3 regions of the Rhizobium sp. B21/90 genome follow, and region 1 is predicted to be linked to each of the others. Evidence: riboswitches for the same ligand, from Rfam matches in the RefSeq annotation. Region 1 holds a riboswitch; each other region holds the start of a gene.

Evidence for each region. Region 1 has a riboswitch for thiamine pyrophosphate ahead of thiC (phosphomethylpyrimidine synthase ThiC). Riboswitches for the same ligand answer to the same signal wherever they lie in the genome.
Region 2: it holds a riboswitch for thiamine pyrophosphate, as region 1 does, so the genes downstream of both, thiB (thiamine ABC transporter substrate binding subunit) here and thiC (phosphomethylpyrimidine synthase ThiC) in region 1, are expected to answer to the same signal.
Region 3: it holds a riboswitch for thiamine pyrophosphate, as region 1 does, so the genes downstream of both, J5278_RS08770 (YkoF family thiamine/hydroxymethylpyrimidine-binding protein) here and thiC (phosphomethylpyrimidine synthase ThiC) in region 1, are expected to answer to the same signal.

What each region holds. Positions count from the first base shown of each region.
Region 1 covers NZ_CP072165.1:297,466-302,607, forward strand. Annotated here, with positions in the region: gene thiS (sulfur carrier protein ThiS) at 1-143, opposite strand, end outside; gene J5278_RS29415 (FAD-dependent oxidoreductase) at 140-1,126, opposite strand; gene thiC (phosphomethylpyrimidine synthase ThiC) at 1,126-2,961, opposite strand; TPP riboswitch at 3,056-3,167, opposite strand; gene J5278_RS29425 (hypothetical protein) at 3,526-4,266, shown strand; gene J5278_RS29430 (hypothetical protein) at 4,358-5,008, shown strand; gene J5278_RS29435 (dihydrolipoamide acetyltransferase family protein) at 5,126-5,142, opposite strand, start outside.
Region 2 covers NZ_CP072162.1:461,245-466,386, reverse strand. Annotated here, with positions in the region: gene J5278_RS02165 (MarR family winged helix-turn-helix transcriptional regulator) at 1-477, opposite strand, end outside; gene J5278_RS02160 (MDR family MFS transporter) at 591-2,132, shown strand; TPP riboswitch at 2,197-2,313, shown strand; gene thiB (thiamine ABC transporter substrate binding subunit) at 2,362-3,390, shown strand; gene thiP (thiamine/thiamine pyrophosphate ABC transporter permease ThiP) at 3,400-5,034, shown strand; gene J5278_RS02145 (ATP-binding cassette domain-containing protein) at 5,031-5,142, shown strand, end outside.
Region 3 covers NZ_CP072162.1:1,843,138-1,848,279, forward strand. Annotated here, with positions in the region: gene J5278_RS08765 (bifunctional diguanylate cyclase/phosphodiesterase) at 1-2,161, shown strand, start outside; gene J5278_RS08770 (YkoF family thiamine/hydroxymethylpyrimidine-binding protein) at 2,183-2,791, opposite strand; TPP riboswitch at 2,786-2,898, opposite strand; gene xth (exodeoxyribonuclease III) at 3,056-3,826, shown strand; gene J5278_RS08780 (NUDIX domain-containing protein) at 3,810-4,298, opposite strand; gene J5278_RS08785 (hypothetical protein) at 4,300-4,563, opposite strand; gene J5278_RS08790 (hypothetical protein) at 4,593-4,925, opposite strand.

The sequences.
Region 1 (5,142 bases):
TCCGCCCTATCCTCGCGGTGCACGAGATCGCCATTGACTGCTGTGGCCAGCCACTCGCCTTCGTATTCCAGCACGGCAAGTAGCTCCGCCAGCGTTGCCGCCTGCAGAGCCTGGGCTTCACCATTGACGATGAGTTGTTTCATCGGGAAAACTCCTTCCTGGTGGACATGCCATTGGAAAGGCGTGTTGCGGCCTTCACGGCCATGGCGGGCGCCAGCAGAAAACCGTGGCGGTGCATGCCGGCAATCGCCAGCCCCTCCCCGGTTTCAACCACGCGCGGGACATTGTCCGAGAAAGCCGGACGGATGCCGACACCGGTTTCCACCAGCCGCGCCTCGCCGAAGGCTGGGTGAAGCGCATACGCCGTGTTGAGCAATTCCATCAGCGAACGTGCCGAAATCGGCCCGTCATCCTCCGTCTCGATCATCGTCGCGCCAACCATGAAGCGGTGGTTGGCGCGCGGCACGACATAGATGGGATGGCGCGGATGCAGCATCCGCACCGGACGCGACAAACTGATCTCCTCGGTTTCCAGATGCAGCATCTCGCCCCGTACGCCACGCAGCCCGGTAATGTGGGGGATCGCCGCCGGTCCGGTGCAATCGATTGTGGAAGTGTAGTGCCGTTCCGGCAGCTGGCTGGCACCGAAGTAGAACCGGCTGCCACCCCGGCCGAGAGCTTCGGCCAGACGGGTCAACGCCCTCCGCGGATCGAGATGGGCTTCGGACCAAAAAAACAGCGCCTTTTCGAACCGCCCGCCAAGCGATGGCTCGAGCTCGGCGATGCCATCCCGGTCGACCCAGACGTGGCCTGTCGTACGGGAGGCAAACCGGACGAGATCCGGCATGTCGCGCGGCTGTGCCACCACCAGCGTGCCGTTGCGAACGACCTCGCCCGGTACGGCGTCGCTCCACCAGTCTGCAGCTCCCCAACCCAGTGTCAGAACGCTCTCGTCCGCCGCCTCTCTTTCGCAATAGGGCGCAAGCATTCCGCCGGCAAAGGACGATGCTCCGAGCCCTGCCGCATCCCGGCAATCCACAATATCGACTTCATGGCCGCGTTTGCGCAGTTCATACGCGACGGTCAGTCCGGCGACACCGGCACCCCTGACAAGAAACCCCGCCATCAGGCTTCACCGACTATCGTCTCGGCAGGATTTTCCACCGGCATGTAAAGATCGCCGCCGTCACGATAGCGGGCAGCCATCGCCTCCAGCCCCTCCTTCTGCGCTTCGGCACGGATCTCGTGCGAGATCTTCATGGAACAGAATTTCGGGCCGCACATGGAGCAGAAATGCGCCACCTTGTGCGCCTCCTTCGGCAGCGTCTGGTCGTGGAAGCTGCGCGCCGTATCCGGGTCGAGCGAAAGATTGAACTGGTCCTCCCAGCGGAATTCGAACCGTGCGCGCGACAGCGCATCGTCACGCAGGCGTGCGCCCGGATGGCCCTTGGCGAGATCGGCCGCATGGGCGGCGATCTTGTAGGTGATGACGCCGGTCTTGACGTCGTCGCGGTCGGGCAGGCCCAGATGTTCCTTCGGTGTCACGTAGCAGAGCATAGCGGTGCCGAACCAGCCGATCATCGCAGCGCCGATTGCCGACGTGATGTGGTCGTAGCCGGGGGCGATATCGGTGGTCAGCGGTCCAAGCGTGTAGAACGGCGCCTCGCCACAGGTCTCCAGCTGCTTGTCCATGTTCTCCTTGATCTTGTGCATCGGAACATGGCCCGGTCCTTCGATCATCACTTGGCAATCCTTTGCCCAGGCGATTTTCGTCAGTTCGCCAAGCGTCTCCAGCTCCGCGAACTGGGCGGCATCGTTGGCGTCGGCAATCGAGCCCGGACGCAGTCCGTCGCCCAGCGAAAACGTCACGTCGTAGGCGCGGGCGATATCGCAGATCTCGTCGAAGTGCTCGTAGAGAAAGCTTTCGCGGTGGTGGTGCAGACACCACTTGGCCATGATGGACCCGCCACGCGAGACGATGCCGGTCACGCGGTTGACGGTGAGGTGGATGTAGGCAAGGCGGACGCCGGCGTGGATGGTGAAATAGTCGACGCCCTGTTCGGCCTGCTCGATGAGTGTGTCGCGATAGACTTCCCAGGAAAGATCTTCGGCAATGCCACCCACCTTTTCCAAAGCCTGATAGAGCGGCACGGTGCCAATCGGCACGGGCGAATTGCGGATGATCCAGTCGCGGATATTGTGGATGTTGCGACCGGTCGACAGGTCCATCACCGTATCGGCGCCCCAGCGGATCGCCCAGACCATCTTCTCGACCTCCTCCTCCATGGACGAGGTGACAGCAGAGTTGCCGATGTTGGCGTTGATCTTCACCAGAAAATTACGGCCGATGATCATCGGCTCGCTTTCGGGATGGTTGATATTGGCCGGAATGACGGCGCGGCCCTCGGCCACCTCACGGCGCACGAATTCCGGCGTTACGAAATCCGGGATGTGAGCGCCAAAACTTTCGCCATCCCGCAACGAGGCTTCACGGACAGCCTGGCGTCCGAGATTTTCGCGGATGGCAATGAATTCCATCTCGGGCGTGATGATGCCGGCGCGAGCATAGGCAAGCTGGGTGACGGCCCGGCCGGGAGCGGCCTTCAGAGGCGCATCGCGAACGGGAAATTCCGGCGTCAATCGCTCGCCGGTGGCAAAGCCGTTATCCTCCGGCATGACGTGGCGGCCTTCGTAACGCTCAACATCGCCGCGCGCCAGGATCCAGTTTTCCCGCAGGCGCGAAAGACCGCGATCGATCGCAACGATATGGCCTGGATCGGTGTACGGGCCCGAGCTGTCATACACGATAACAGGCGGCTCCCCCGCAGTCGGATGCAGGGAGATTTCGCGCATCGGCACGCGAATGTGGGGATATCGCTGGCCTTCGACATGGATTTTGCGGGAGGCCGGGAATGCGCCCGAGGTGACCGTCGGGCTCTGGTTTTTAGAGGCAATATTCATCGTGAGGCTCCAAGTTTGCGTTTGGAGACCCAGTCCTAGAGCCGGAATGATGGAAGAACGCCGACACGGAATCCGGGATGCGGATCTGTAACTGCAGCAGCGCTTTGCACCGTCCCTACGCCAGTATGAACTGGATCAGGTTCAACGGGTCACTGCGCGCGATAGCAGAATCTCAGCCCCTTGACGGGACACCCCTGGTGAATACGACAAAGCCTATGGCAGCCCGACGAAGGCGTCAAGGGGATGAAAGACGGTACAGTTGGGCACGGTGCGAAGCACAGGCGCGGGGGTTTATGGGAGCTGAACCGGTGGACGTTGAAACTAATGATGCGGGCAGAGATATGCGCTGGCCCGGCGCTGCGTTTTAGGTGCGCGCATCAAGGCCCCTTGCGACGAAGCGCCCCTACACCCACTGGCGCCTCCTGGCTTGTCTACTGAGTGTCATACAAGTGAACCGGAAGACTCTATTTTTGCGAGGAAGGCGTACAATATTGTCCTGATATAGGGTATAATCTGGCGAAATGCCTCGGCTCGGCCGGGCGTTCTTCAGATAGAGGCTGTGCCATGCTTTCTACCATTCGACGGGACCTGAAAGACAATATCGGTGACCAGTTTCGGGGCCTCCGGCATCTCATCCACACGTTGAGCTCCGAGGCACCCGCCATCAGCGTCGCCAACCAGCCATTGCCACCCCTTCCGGCAGAGCTAAGCCGTCTTGTCGGCGGCACTTTGCAGACGGTGGATGGGGTGATGACAACGTTGCAATCGCTCGTCACGCCTTTGCGGGATCTGCGGGCGCCGGAGGCAGGGTTCCGGGAGTTCTCCTTCTACTTCGGTGCAGCGAGCGGAGCAATCTCTGGCGACGAGGACGAACTCACCGACGACCTTTACACGGCGCTCAAGCTCATCACCAAGGGCGTTGGCCCGGCCCGGCTCATCCTGAAAGCGCGCGTCACGGCAGCGGCAAGGCAAGTCATGACGGCGTCCAGAAGCGAGCGATGGACCTTGGACGACCTCGGCACCTGCTGCGCAACAGTTTTCGTCGCGTTTGTAAAGCACGAGCCAATCGCGAGCGTTGGCAATGTCCATGACAGCGAAACCTGGAAACTCTATGCGGCCCTGTCGCTTGCGTTCGCACTTTCGATTTCAGATCGCCTCACGGGAAGCGAGTTTCAGTCGTTTACGCCGGATGCGATCACGGTTTGCAATCTCCGCAGCGAGGTCTTTCAGGAAGCCATCAGGTCCGGCTTGCGAACCGAAGCACTGATTAAAACCTGCACGAGCCTTCTCAGACACCTTCCCTGAAGCTGTGCGCTGAACATTTGACAGTTTCTTATGCATATTGTACAAATTAAGCGCAATATTCGGGATAATTTGTCCTGCCGGAGTTACGCGCTTGGATCTGCTCACCCAGAATGAGATTGCAGCAGAGCCTGATTTCGGACATCGGCTCCGCCAACTCAGATGGTTTCGAAAGTCATTTCGCAGCAGTGCGCAGACGCTATCTGCGCGTTACGGACTGTCTGTCACCATCGACGAGGACAAGCTTGCAAAGGTATTCATCGACTGGGTCGAGGTGCTGGATGCGAAGAAGAGCCTAGCGACTGTGAACCGTGCGGATTTCATCGTTTTTGCCGGCGGTCTCGCATTGAAAGAACTGATCAAGGCGCGGCCTGCGAAAGTCGATCTGGTAGAGGCAAAAAGCGCCGTTCCGGTCCCCGGGATTGTGGCCTTCTGGCCCGAGGGTTTTCTTTACACCAACTATTGCATCAGTGCGGTCATAGCCGTGCATCAGCAGGAATTCCAGTCGACATTGCCCCTGTCGGGCGGTGTCGATGATCTGCGGACCTGGTGGTCGTTCAAGGAGAACACCAGCGAGATGCCTGCCTATGCGGTCGCATTTCTCGACAAGTTTTTTGGCGGCGAGCCCAACTGGGCGACACCTGATCTGCCAGAGATGCGCGTCGGCATGCTCGCCCGGCAAAATGCGGAAAACAAGTTCGATCGGGCCCCGAGCACAGAACGGCTGGTAGCGCCGACCATTTGAGCGCCGCGGCGATCGGCTTCATGATCGCTCAGGCATGGAAGTGAGACTTTTCCTCCAGCCCATCTTCGCAAGGAGACTTTGGGGCATCCGGGTGGATCTGATCCACCCGGACTTGCACTATATGATCATCGCCA
Region 2 (5,142 bases), on a different replicon from region 1:
ACCGATAAACTGATCGAAAAGGCGCGAAAAGGTCTGCATGTCGTCCTCGGACCAATCGGCAACGATATCCCCGATGAGCGCCCGCTTCTGTGCCTGCACCTCTGCAAGCAGCCGCTGGCCGAGCGCGCTCATCACCACGACGATGCGCCTTGCGTCCGCCTGCGATGCCTTGCGGCGCAGGACGCCACGCGTCACCATCTCGGCAACGATACGACTGGCCCGTGACGGATCGATGCGCAGGATCTCGGCAACCGCGCCGACCGTCACCTCGCCCCCCGCCTCCGCCCGTCTGATCGCGTCGAGCACGTCGAGATGCGAGAGCTCCAGGTCCGGCGCCACGTTCTGGATTGCCAGCCGGCTGATCATCCGGCGTCCGGTCATCAGCCGCATCCGCGTCATCACCTGTCCGATATGCTGGATATACGCCTCCTGCGCATCCATCGAAACCGGTTCGTCTGTCTTCAAGGTTACTGTCATTCCGCCACGGTAACAGATCATCGCGAAAAGTTGAATATGCAGAATGCATTCAAATGCGCTTGACAGATATATGCTATCAGCACATATAACGGCCACTCTGGATAGGAAGCCCCATGGATATGCACCTGCCGTCTGCGCCCCTTGTGGCGGATCCCCGTCGCCGGCTGATACTCTATCTGTTCCTGATGGTTGCCATGTTCATGGCGATGCTCGACAACCAGATCGTCTCGACCGCGCTCCCGACCATCGTCGGCGAATTCGGCCATCTCGAGCGTTTCGGCTGGATCGGCTCTGCCTATCTCCTCTCGCTGAGCGCCGTCATGCCGGTCTACGGCAAGCTGGGCGACCTTTTCGGCCGCAAATACGTGATGATCACCGCGATCGCCATCTTCACCGTCGGCTCCGCCATTTGCGGTCTTGCCGTGTCGATGAACACGCTGATTGCTGCCCGCGTCCTTCAAGGCCTTGGCGGCGGCGGTATCCTCGTATCGATCTTCTCGATCAACGCCGACCTGTTCGAGCCTCGAGAGAGAGCCCGCTACCAGAGCTATTCCAGCCTGGTCCTGATGGCATCAGGCGCCATCGGCCCGGTGCTCGGCGGCACGATGAGCGACCTGTTCGGCTGGCGCTCGATCTTTCTCGTCAACATACCGATCGGCTTCATCGTCCTTGCCGGCCTCATCACCATGCTCCCCTACCGGAAACCCGCCCGCAAGCCGCAGATCGACTATGCCGGCGCAATCGTGCTGGCGATGACGACCACCTGCATCGTGCTTGCCGCTGACGGTACCCAGCTGTTCGGATCGCTGCTGTCCCCGGCAGTTCTCGCTATTATCGCATTCGGCATCGTCTGCGCCATTTCCTGGGTCTTCATCGAGCGCCGCGCCCCGGAGCCGATCGTGCCGATGCAGTTGTTCCGCAATCCGACCTTCGGGCTGTTGCTGATCACCTCGCTCACCAGCGGCGCCATCGCCATCGGAATGGTCAACTATTTCGCGCTATTCCTGCAGACGACCACTGGCCTTTCGCCCTCGGTTGCCGGCCTGTTGTTCATTCTCCTGACCGGCGGCATCGTCTGTGGCTCGCTGTCGGCGGGACGGCTTATCTCGGCCACCGGGCGCTACAAGCCCTTCGCCATCGGCAGTGCGGCCTGCAGCATGATTGCCTTTGCGGCCCTGTCGCAAGTCCATGCCGGCACGCCGGTTTATCTGATCGGCGGCCTGATGCTGCTGCATGGCATTGGCATCGGGCTTGCCCAGCAGGTGCCGGTCATCGGCATCCAGAACGCAGCCTCTAGCCGCGATATCGGAGCAGCCACCGGCGCCGTCACGCTGTCGCGCATGGGCGGCGCCTCGATCGCCATCTCCATCTACGGCGCCATCATCGGCTCCCGCCTGCTGCATGTCGGCCTGTCGATCCCCGGCGTCAGCAATATCGAGGAAGTCACGCCGAAGATGATGGCGGCCTTGCCGGCTGCCACGCGCGAAGCCGTGGCCGAAGCCTACGCTGCCGCCTTCAACCCGCTGTTCCTGACGGCGTCGGGCATCTGCCTTGTCGGCCTGGTCACCGCACTTTGCCTTAAGAACGTCCAGCTACCGGGCGCAACCATTGCCAAGACGATCGACCCTGCGGCTGCAGCCCACGTCGCGGATTGATAAAGCTGGGCTTCGCGCGTGTCGGGGCCCCTTGCCATCCACCCCTCCCGCCGCTACATCTTTCCTCGCTCTAACGGGGTGCCTCATGTCCATCCGGACATCTGGCTGAGAGGCTTTCACCAGCCAACCCGCGGAACCTGATCCGGTTAACACCGGCGGAGGGATTAGACGCGCGAAATCAACAGCGCCTATTCTCCGTTTTAACGCGAACCAAGGAGGAGGCGCTTCGATGCCCACCCGATCTCTGACGACATTTATGGCTGGCCTTGTTCTGGCGGCCGGCACGACACTTCTGACCGCTCATGCCAGCCAGGCAGCAGACAAGACACTGACCGTCTATACCTACGAGAGTTTCACCGCCGACTGGGGCCCCGGCCCCAAGGTCAAGGCGGCGTTCGAAAAGACCTGCGGCTGCACCGTCAACTATGTCGCCGTCACCGATGGCGTCGCGCTCCTGTCGCGCCTGAAACTCGAGGGCAAGGACACCAAGGCGGACGTGGTTCTAGGTCTCGACACCAATCTCGTTGATGAAGCCAGGGATACCGGTCTGTTCGAGCCCGCCGGCATCGACACGACGGCCGTGAAGCTGCCGGGCGACTTCAAGGACGACGTCTTCGTTCCCTACGATTACGGGCATTTCGCAGTGGTCTACGACACGCAGGTCATCAAGAACCCGCCGAAGAGCATGAAGGAACTGGTTGAGGGAGACCCGTCGCAGAAGATCGTCATCGAGGATCCGCGTACCTCGACGCCGGGCCTGGGCCTGCTGCTTTGGGTGAAGTCGGTTTATGGCGACAAGTCTGCGGAAGCATGGAAAAAGCTCAAGGGCCGCATCCTGACCGTCACGCCTGGCTGGTCGGAAGCCTATGACCTGTTCACCAAGGGCGAAGCGCCGATGGTGCTCTCCTACACGACGTCGCCAGCCTATCACATGATCGCCGACAAGACCGACCGCTACCAGGCGGCATCCTTCTCGGAAGGCCACTACATCCAGATCGAGGTAGCAGGCCTGACGAAAACCTCTGCCAACAAGGATCTGGCGCGCGACTTCCTGAAATTCATGATCACACCCGTTTTTCAAGACATCATCCCGACCAACAACTGGATGATGCCGGTCGCCGCCACCTCGGAGCCGCTGCCGGATGCTTTCGGCAAGCTCGTCGTACCCACCAAGACGTTCCTGATGAGCCCCGCCGAAGTCGACAAGAACCGCAAGGCCTGGATCGACGAATGGCTGGCCGCCACCAGCGGCAACTGATCGAGCCCTATGCTGACGAAATCCGAGCGAGCGAAAGCACTGACCGGCGGGGCTATCAGCCTCGCCGGCATTCTGCTGTTCGTCGGCCTTGCTGTCGGCGCACTGCTCGCCGCCGGCATCGAGACGCAAGGCAACGCTCCTCTGCTCGATCCCTATATCCTGCGGGTCCTGCGGTTCACCTTGTTGCAGGCGACGCTCTCGACGGTGTTGTCGGTAACGCTTGCCATCCCCGTGGCGCGTGCCTTGGCCCGACAACGGAACTTTCCCGGCCGCCTCTGGCTGATCCGCCTCATGGCCGTGCCGATGGGGCTTCCGGTGCTGATCGGCGCCATGGGGCTTCTGGGCATCTGGGGCCGACAGGGCATCGTCAACGACGCCCTGCAGACGCTTGGCCTCGCACAACCGGTCAGCATTTATGGGCTTTCCGGCATTCTCGTAGCCCATGTGTTTTTCAACCTGCCGCTCGCCGTCAGGCTGATGCTGCCGGGCCTCGAGCGCGTGCCGCCGGAATACTGGTTGATGGCATCCGGCCTTGGCATGCGTCCGGGCGCCGTATTCCGCTTCATCGAATGGCCTGTGCTGCGGGCACTCATCCCCGGTATCGCCGGCCTCATCTTCATGCTCTGTGCCACCAGTTTTACCCTGGTCCTGATGCTCGGCGGCGGACCGGCGGCCACGACAATCGAAGTTGCCATCTATCAGGCGCTGCGGTTCGACTTCGACCCCGGCCGTGCCGTTGCACTGGCCTTGCTGCAGGTTGCGATGACCGGCGCCGTGCTTGCCGTGATGGCGCTGCTGCCGGCGCCGGACGATCCGGGCCCCGCAACCGGCAGGGCGCCACGCCGCCTCGACGGGCGGCAGCGTCTGGCGCAACTGTCCGACGGCGCGGTGATCGCGACTGTTGCGCTGTTCATCGTGCTGCCGCTGGTGTCCGTCGCGGTGGCAGGCATGGAGGCCAACCTCGGCGGGCTCGCCAGCCAGCCGGTCTTCCTGCAGGCGCTGCTGACCAGCCTTGCCATCGCGCTTTCCGCCGGCCTGCTCGCTGTCATCCTCTCGCTGGCAATCGTGCGAGCCCGCTATGCCATCTCGTCGGTGCGAAAAGGCACGACAGGCCTCCGCGCCTTTTCGGCGACGCTCGGTGCCGCCTCATCGCTTGTCCTCTTGGCGCCGCCGATCGTGCTGGCGACCGGATGGTTCATGGCGCTGCGTCCCTTCGGAGATCCGACGCGGTTTGCGGCCACCCTCATCGTCTGCATCAACATGCTGATGGCGCTACCCTTCGTCATCCGCGTCGTCGAACCGGCCTTTGCCATTCACACCGCCCGCACCGGTCGGCTGGCAGCAAGTCTCGGTCTCACGGGCTTTTCCCGCTTGCGCCACGTAGACTGGCCCGGGCTGCGCAAGCCGCTGTTTACGGCACTGTCCTTCGCCATGGCGCTGTCGCTTGGCGACCTCGGTGCGGTGGCGCTTTTCGGCTCCGGCAATATCGTCACCCTGCCATGGCTGGTCTATAGCCGGCTCGGCAGCTATCGTACCAACGACGCAGATGGCTATGCGCTGCTGCTGGGCCTGCTTTGCCTCGCATTGACGGTGGCCGGAACCGCAGGCCAGGCATCCAGGGCCGAGAAAGGCGGCAGGCTGTGAACTCTCTCCCCGATCTTATCCTGTCGGACGTGCGGTTGCGGCTGGGCGGCCACGATTTCCGCTTCCAGTGCACCCTTCCCGCCGGCAAGATCATTGCCGTCACCGGCC
Region 3 (5,142 bases), on a different replicon from region 1:
GACGCTGCTGGCCTATTCGGTCCCGGGTAGCGGCGTGTCGTTGAAAGATGTGCGGCTTCGGCTGGACATCATGTTCAATCGTCTCGGCGTATTGGAAAACGCCACCTTTCGAAACTTTGTCCGCAACGACAATTTCAACAAGTTGGCCATCGAACAGCTGAAGACGGCGCTTGATACGGTCGACCGTTCGATGCCGGCGAGCGATACGGCGCCATTCGATCCTCAGCCGGCATTGAAGATCCTCGCCGATATCGAGCCCGATGTCATTGCGCTCGGTTCCGCTGCAATCGAAAGCGGTGCGAAGAAGATCGATGAAGACGAGGCCGGTCTTGAGCGGCTGCATCTGATCTATACGGGCCTGACCGCTGGCCTCATCCTCTGCGGCATCGCTCTGATCATCCTTCTTGTCCAGCACAACCGGCTGCTTGCGCGCGCGCGCGACAAACTCAACAGGGCAACGGAAGAGCTGCAGCGCACATCGCGGGAAACCGACGCGCAGAATTTTCGCTATCTGACGGCCTTCAACAACATGACGCAGGCGCTGTGCATGTTTGACAAGGACGGCCGCATGATCGTCTGCAACGACCGCTTCTCGACGATGGCGGCGCGGCCGCGCGGCATCGCCAGCGGTACGTCCATCGACAGCATTGCCAAAACCTCCGAGTCCGGGTCTGGTTCTTCGACCTTCGAACAGCTTCTTGCCCTCCAGATTCCGCTGATCAAGGAAGCGCGGCGCGGCGTCTTCATGCATGAGGCTTCCGATCGCAAGGCCTACGTGGTGACCCACGAGCCGCTGCCGGAAGGCGGCTGGCTTGCGACCTACGAGGACATCACGGAGCGGCGTCGGCTGGATGCGCGCATCGCCCACATGGCCCATCACGATGCGCTGACCAATCTGGCGAACAGGGTGCTGTTCATGGAGATGCTGGAGCGCAAGCTGAAGGAGGCAAAGCGCGACGGCGACGCGGTGGCCGTATGTTTCCTTGACCTCGACGGCTTCAAGGATGTCAACGATACGATGGGGCACCACGTTGGAGACGAGCTTCTGCAGCGGGTATCGCAGCGCCTGCTCGCCCATGTCGGCCCCCGCGACGTCGTCGCCCGCATCGGCGGCGATGAGTTTGCTGTCATCAATATCCTTAAAGCCAACGAGGATTTGAGCGAGGAAGCCAGCGAGAAGGAGAGCCTGGAGCTGCCGATCCGGCTGGTTGCAGAGCTGACGCGTCCTTACCTGTTGGACGATCACGAGGTGACCATTGGCGCCAGCGTTGGCGTGGCAAAGTTTCCCCAGCATTCCTCGGATCCGGAAGAACTGTTGAAATACGCGGATCTGGCCATGTACGAGGCCAAGGCCGAAGGGAAGGGACGCGTGCGCGTCTTCCGTCCTGACATGGACGAGCGGCTGCTGGCGCGAAAGGCGCTGGAAGTCGATCTGCGCAAAGCGCTCAAGCGGCGCGAGATGGAAGTTTACTACCAGCCTCTCGTGGACACCGCGACGCGTCAGGTATCCGGCTACGAGGCGCTGTTACGGTGGAACCATCCCCGGATGGGTCAAATCCCGCCAATGGACTTCATCCCGATTGCCGAGGATACAGGGCTGATCGGCGCGCTCGGTGCGTGGGTGCTCAACCAGGCCTGCGCCGATGCCGTGCGCTGGCCTGACCACATCACGGTCGCCGTCAATCTTTCCCCGATCCAGTTCCGTAACGACAACCTGATCCAGACGGTCGTCGCGGCCCTGACGGATAGCGGGCTCGAGGCCGGCCGGCTGGAGCTGGAAATCACGGAATCCGTCCTGCTCGATGCAGGCGCCCATACGGCGTCGACCTTGCTGGCCCTCAAGAAACTCGGCATCTCGATTGCTATGGATGATTTCGGTACCGGCTATTCGTCGCTGTCCAATCTCAGAAGTTTCCCCTTCGACAAGATCAAGATCGATCGGTCGTTCATCCGCGAGTTGACCCTGCATTCGGAATCACTGTCCGTCGTCCGGCTCATCACCGCTCTTGCCCAGACCCTGGGGATGTCGACGACGGCGGAGGGCGTGGAGACCGAGGAGCAGTTCGCCGTTCTCCAGGAGATCGGCTGCACGCAGGTTCAGGGCTATCTGTTCGCCAAACCGAAACCGGCGCGAGACCTCGGCAACGATCCTCGACAGTAATGCTGGCTTCCCCGGTTGATCTCAGGATGACGAGGGGCTATGGGCAGATATAGTGATATCGAGCGTGACGTGGCCCATGGTCGGGCCAAAGCGGCAGAAGGCCTCGTTGATCGTCGCAAAGACCGCGCCGGCATCGCCGCGCAGCTTGGTGCAGAAGTTCTTTGAACTGTGGAACACGCCGGACTGCTTGAGGAAGTCGATGCAGCCGTAGATCTCGTCCATGTGCTGATCGATGCCGAGAACGTAGAGCGAGAATTGCGCGGAGACAGTCTCTCCCGTCAGGGGCGTTTCGCGAACGGCTGCGAGAGCCGCCTGCTTGCGTTCTTCGAGCGGTAGGGTGCTGACCATGCTGGTGCTTGGCGTGCAGATCGGATCGTCGGGTTCGCCGGGGCAGCCGCGCGATACCGTGGCGTGCAGTACGCAGTGCTTGCCCGATGAGGCTGCCGCCACGAAGAGGTCGCGCATCGCTGGAAATAGTACGTCGGTCGAGCCGACCAGCAGGGTCGAGAGATCGTCGGTCGACACCCGCATCTGGTCACGATAGGGGTCCAGAGCACCGAGCGCGCCGTGGATGACGCCGACGAAATCGTCGGTCATCGGATAAAGTGATATTTGTGCGCCTGAAAACATTTTAGCCCGCCTCGCTCCGCTGGTATTATCCAGATCAGCTTTAGGGTTTGGAAGCATGTGCGCTTCGGTCTCAGCCCCGGCAATACGGAGCACCCCTGTCGATCCCCTCTGATAGCATGGAGCGGAAGAGATAAAAGCAGATTTTTCCCGGGTCGGCCGAGGGAGTGGAACTGCAAGGTCATGGCAGGCCGCATGCATCCTTTTGCCGCCTGACCCGTTTGCGAGGCGAGAGTTGCGGCTTGCAACGCGCAGGGACGCCATCAGATGAAAATTGCGACCTACAATGTAAACGGCGTGAACGGTCGCCTCGAAAACCTGCTGCGCTGGCTCGACGAATTCAGTCCGGACATCGTCTGTCTGCAGGAATTGAAGGCGCCGGACACCCGCTTCCCGGCTCGGGAAATCGAGCGGGCAGGCTACGGGGCGATCTGGCATGGGCAGAAAAGCTGGAACGGCGTGGCAATCCTGGCGCGGGACGCTATGCCGCTGGAGACCAGACGCGGGTTGCCCGGTGATGACGATGGACAGAGCCGTTATATCGAGGCGGCAATCGGCGGCGTCCTGGTCGGCTGCCTGTACCTTCCGAACGGCAATCCGCAACCAGGCCCGAAGTTCGAATACAAGCTAGCCTGGTTCCAGCGCCTCGCCGACTATGCGACCGAGCTTCTGGAGCTCGAGGTCCCGGTCGTCCTTGCCGGCGATTTCAATGTGATGCCGACCGAACTCGACGTTTATAATCCGAAACGCTGGATCGACGATGCGCTGTTTCATCCCGATGTCCGCTACGCCTTCCGGGAGCTCCTCGATCAAGGCTGGACAGACGGCATACGGCAGATGCACCCCGATCAACGGATCTATACGTTCTGGAAATATCTCCGCAACGCCTATGCCCGCGATGCCGGTTTGCGCATCGACCACTTCCTCCTCAGTCCCTCGCTGGTCGAGCGGCTGTGCGACGCCGGGGTCGACAGGGACGTCCGCGGCTGGGCGCATGCCAGCGATCATGCTCCCGCGTGGATCACGCTCGACGACTAGGGACGTCAAGGCGCTCCATGAACGCCTTGAATGCCTCGAGAAACGGTCGTTGCCCCCGCAGCAGCTTGATTTCCGCCTGATCGAGATCGAACCAGCCGGCGCGGTCGACTTCCGGAAAACTTTGTATCTGGCCGGATTTCGGCGGCCACTGCATTTCGAAACTGTTGCTGACGATCGCGTCTGCATCGATCTCGGCATTGGCCGCGAAAGCGACGACGACTTTGCCACCAGGCTGTCTGATTTCCCCGAGCAGCGTGAACGGACCGTTGAGGCTGGTGCCGATCTCCTCGCGGACCTCCCGGCGGGCCGCGGCGAGATCGTCCTCGTCCGGTTCGATGCCGCCTTTTGGAAGCGACCAGGCGCCTTCGTCCTTGCGGGCCCAGAAGGGGCCGCCCGGATGGACGAGCAGGACTTCGGGTGCCCCATGTGTGGCAAAGCGGTAGATCAGTACGCCGGCACTGCGTTTCACAATCTCAACTCTTCGCGTCAGCCTTGAGGGATAGCCCGAAATCTCGATAGACACTGAGACAATCGGTATAGCTGAGAGTTCTGCTCTCGCCATAAGAAACATGGGCGTTGGAAGCGCCTATACCTGCCTCTTCGGCGACGAACAGGATAGCCTCACCCAGTGACAGGCCTACAATCATGTCGTCGGCGCCGTCATCGCTGTCGATCCCTGTTATCGTTGCGGCAAGTGCGCGCTTGGAGAAGACGACCTCTCGCTCTGCTGGCCTCATGTCTGCGGGTCCTCCCGTTCGGCACGGCTTCAGCCGCGCAATTCTGGATACTTGCGCTGCAGTTCGCTGTCGTCGGAGCAGGAGGTGTCAACTGCGGACAACTCGACCGATACTGCTTCGCCGACGTCGAGTTCGCCATCATGATGGAGTTCGACCTGGTCTCCATCGTGCCTGACGAGGGTCGCAGACGATGTGAAGCCGCGTTTTAGCAACCAATCGCGGGGTGCCTTGACGAGCAGGGTAACAGCAAACTTGCCATTCTCTTTTTCGGTCGCGACAGTCACGCTGTAGGAAACTGGCGCGGTTTCGTTGGCCAGCTCAAGCTTGCCGGTCGCGTCTGCCTTGTGCAGGGTGTTGGTCATGATGATCCTCTCATTGTCATGTTCAGAAACAAATTCGGGCCCTTGAAGTTCCGATCCGTGCCGTTCGATGGCGTGCGTGGCAAATTGCCGAACGCTCATCCGCAGCCTGCAGGCTTCAGTGCCGCCATCCTTCAGATTGAATTCGGAGACTTCGGTGGGGAACCATGACGCGCAACGCTGGTTAGTCTGGTCCAAGCCGACCAAAAGGAGACAGGCC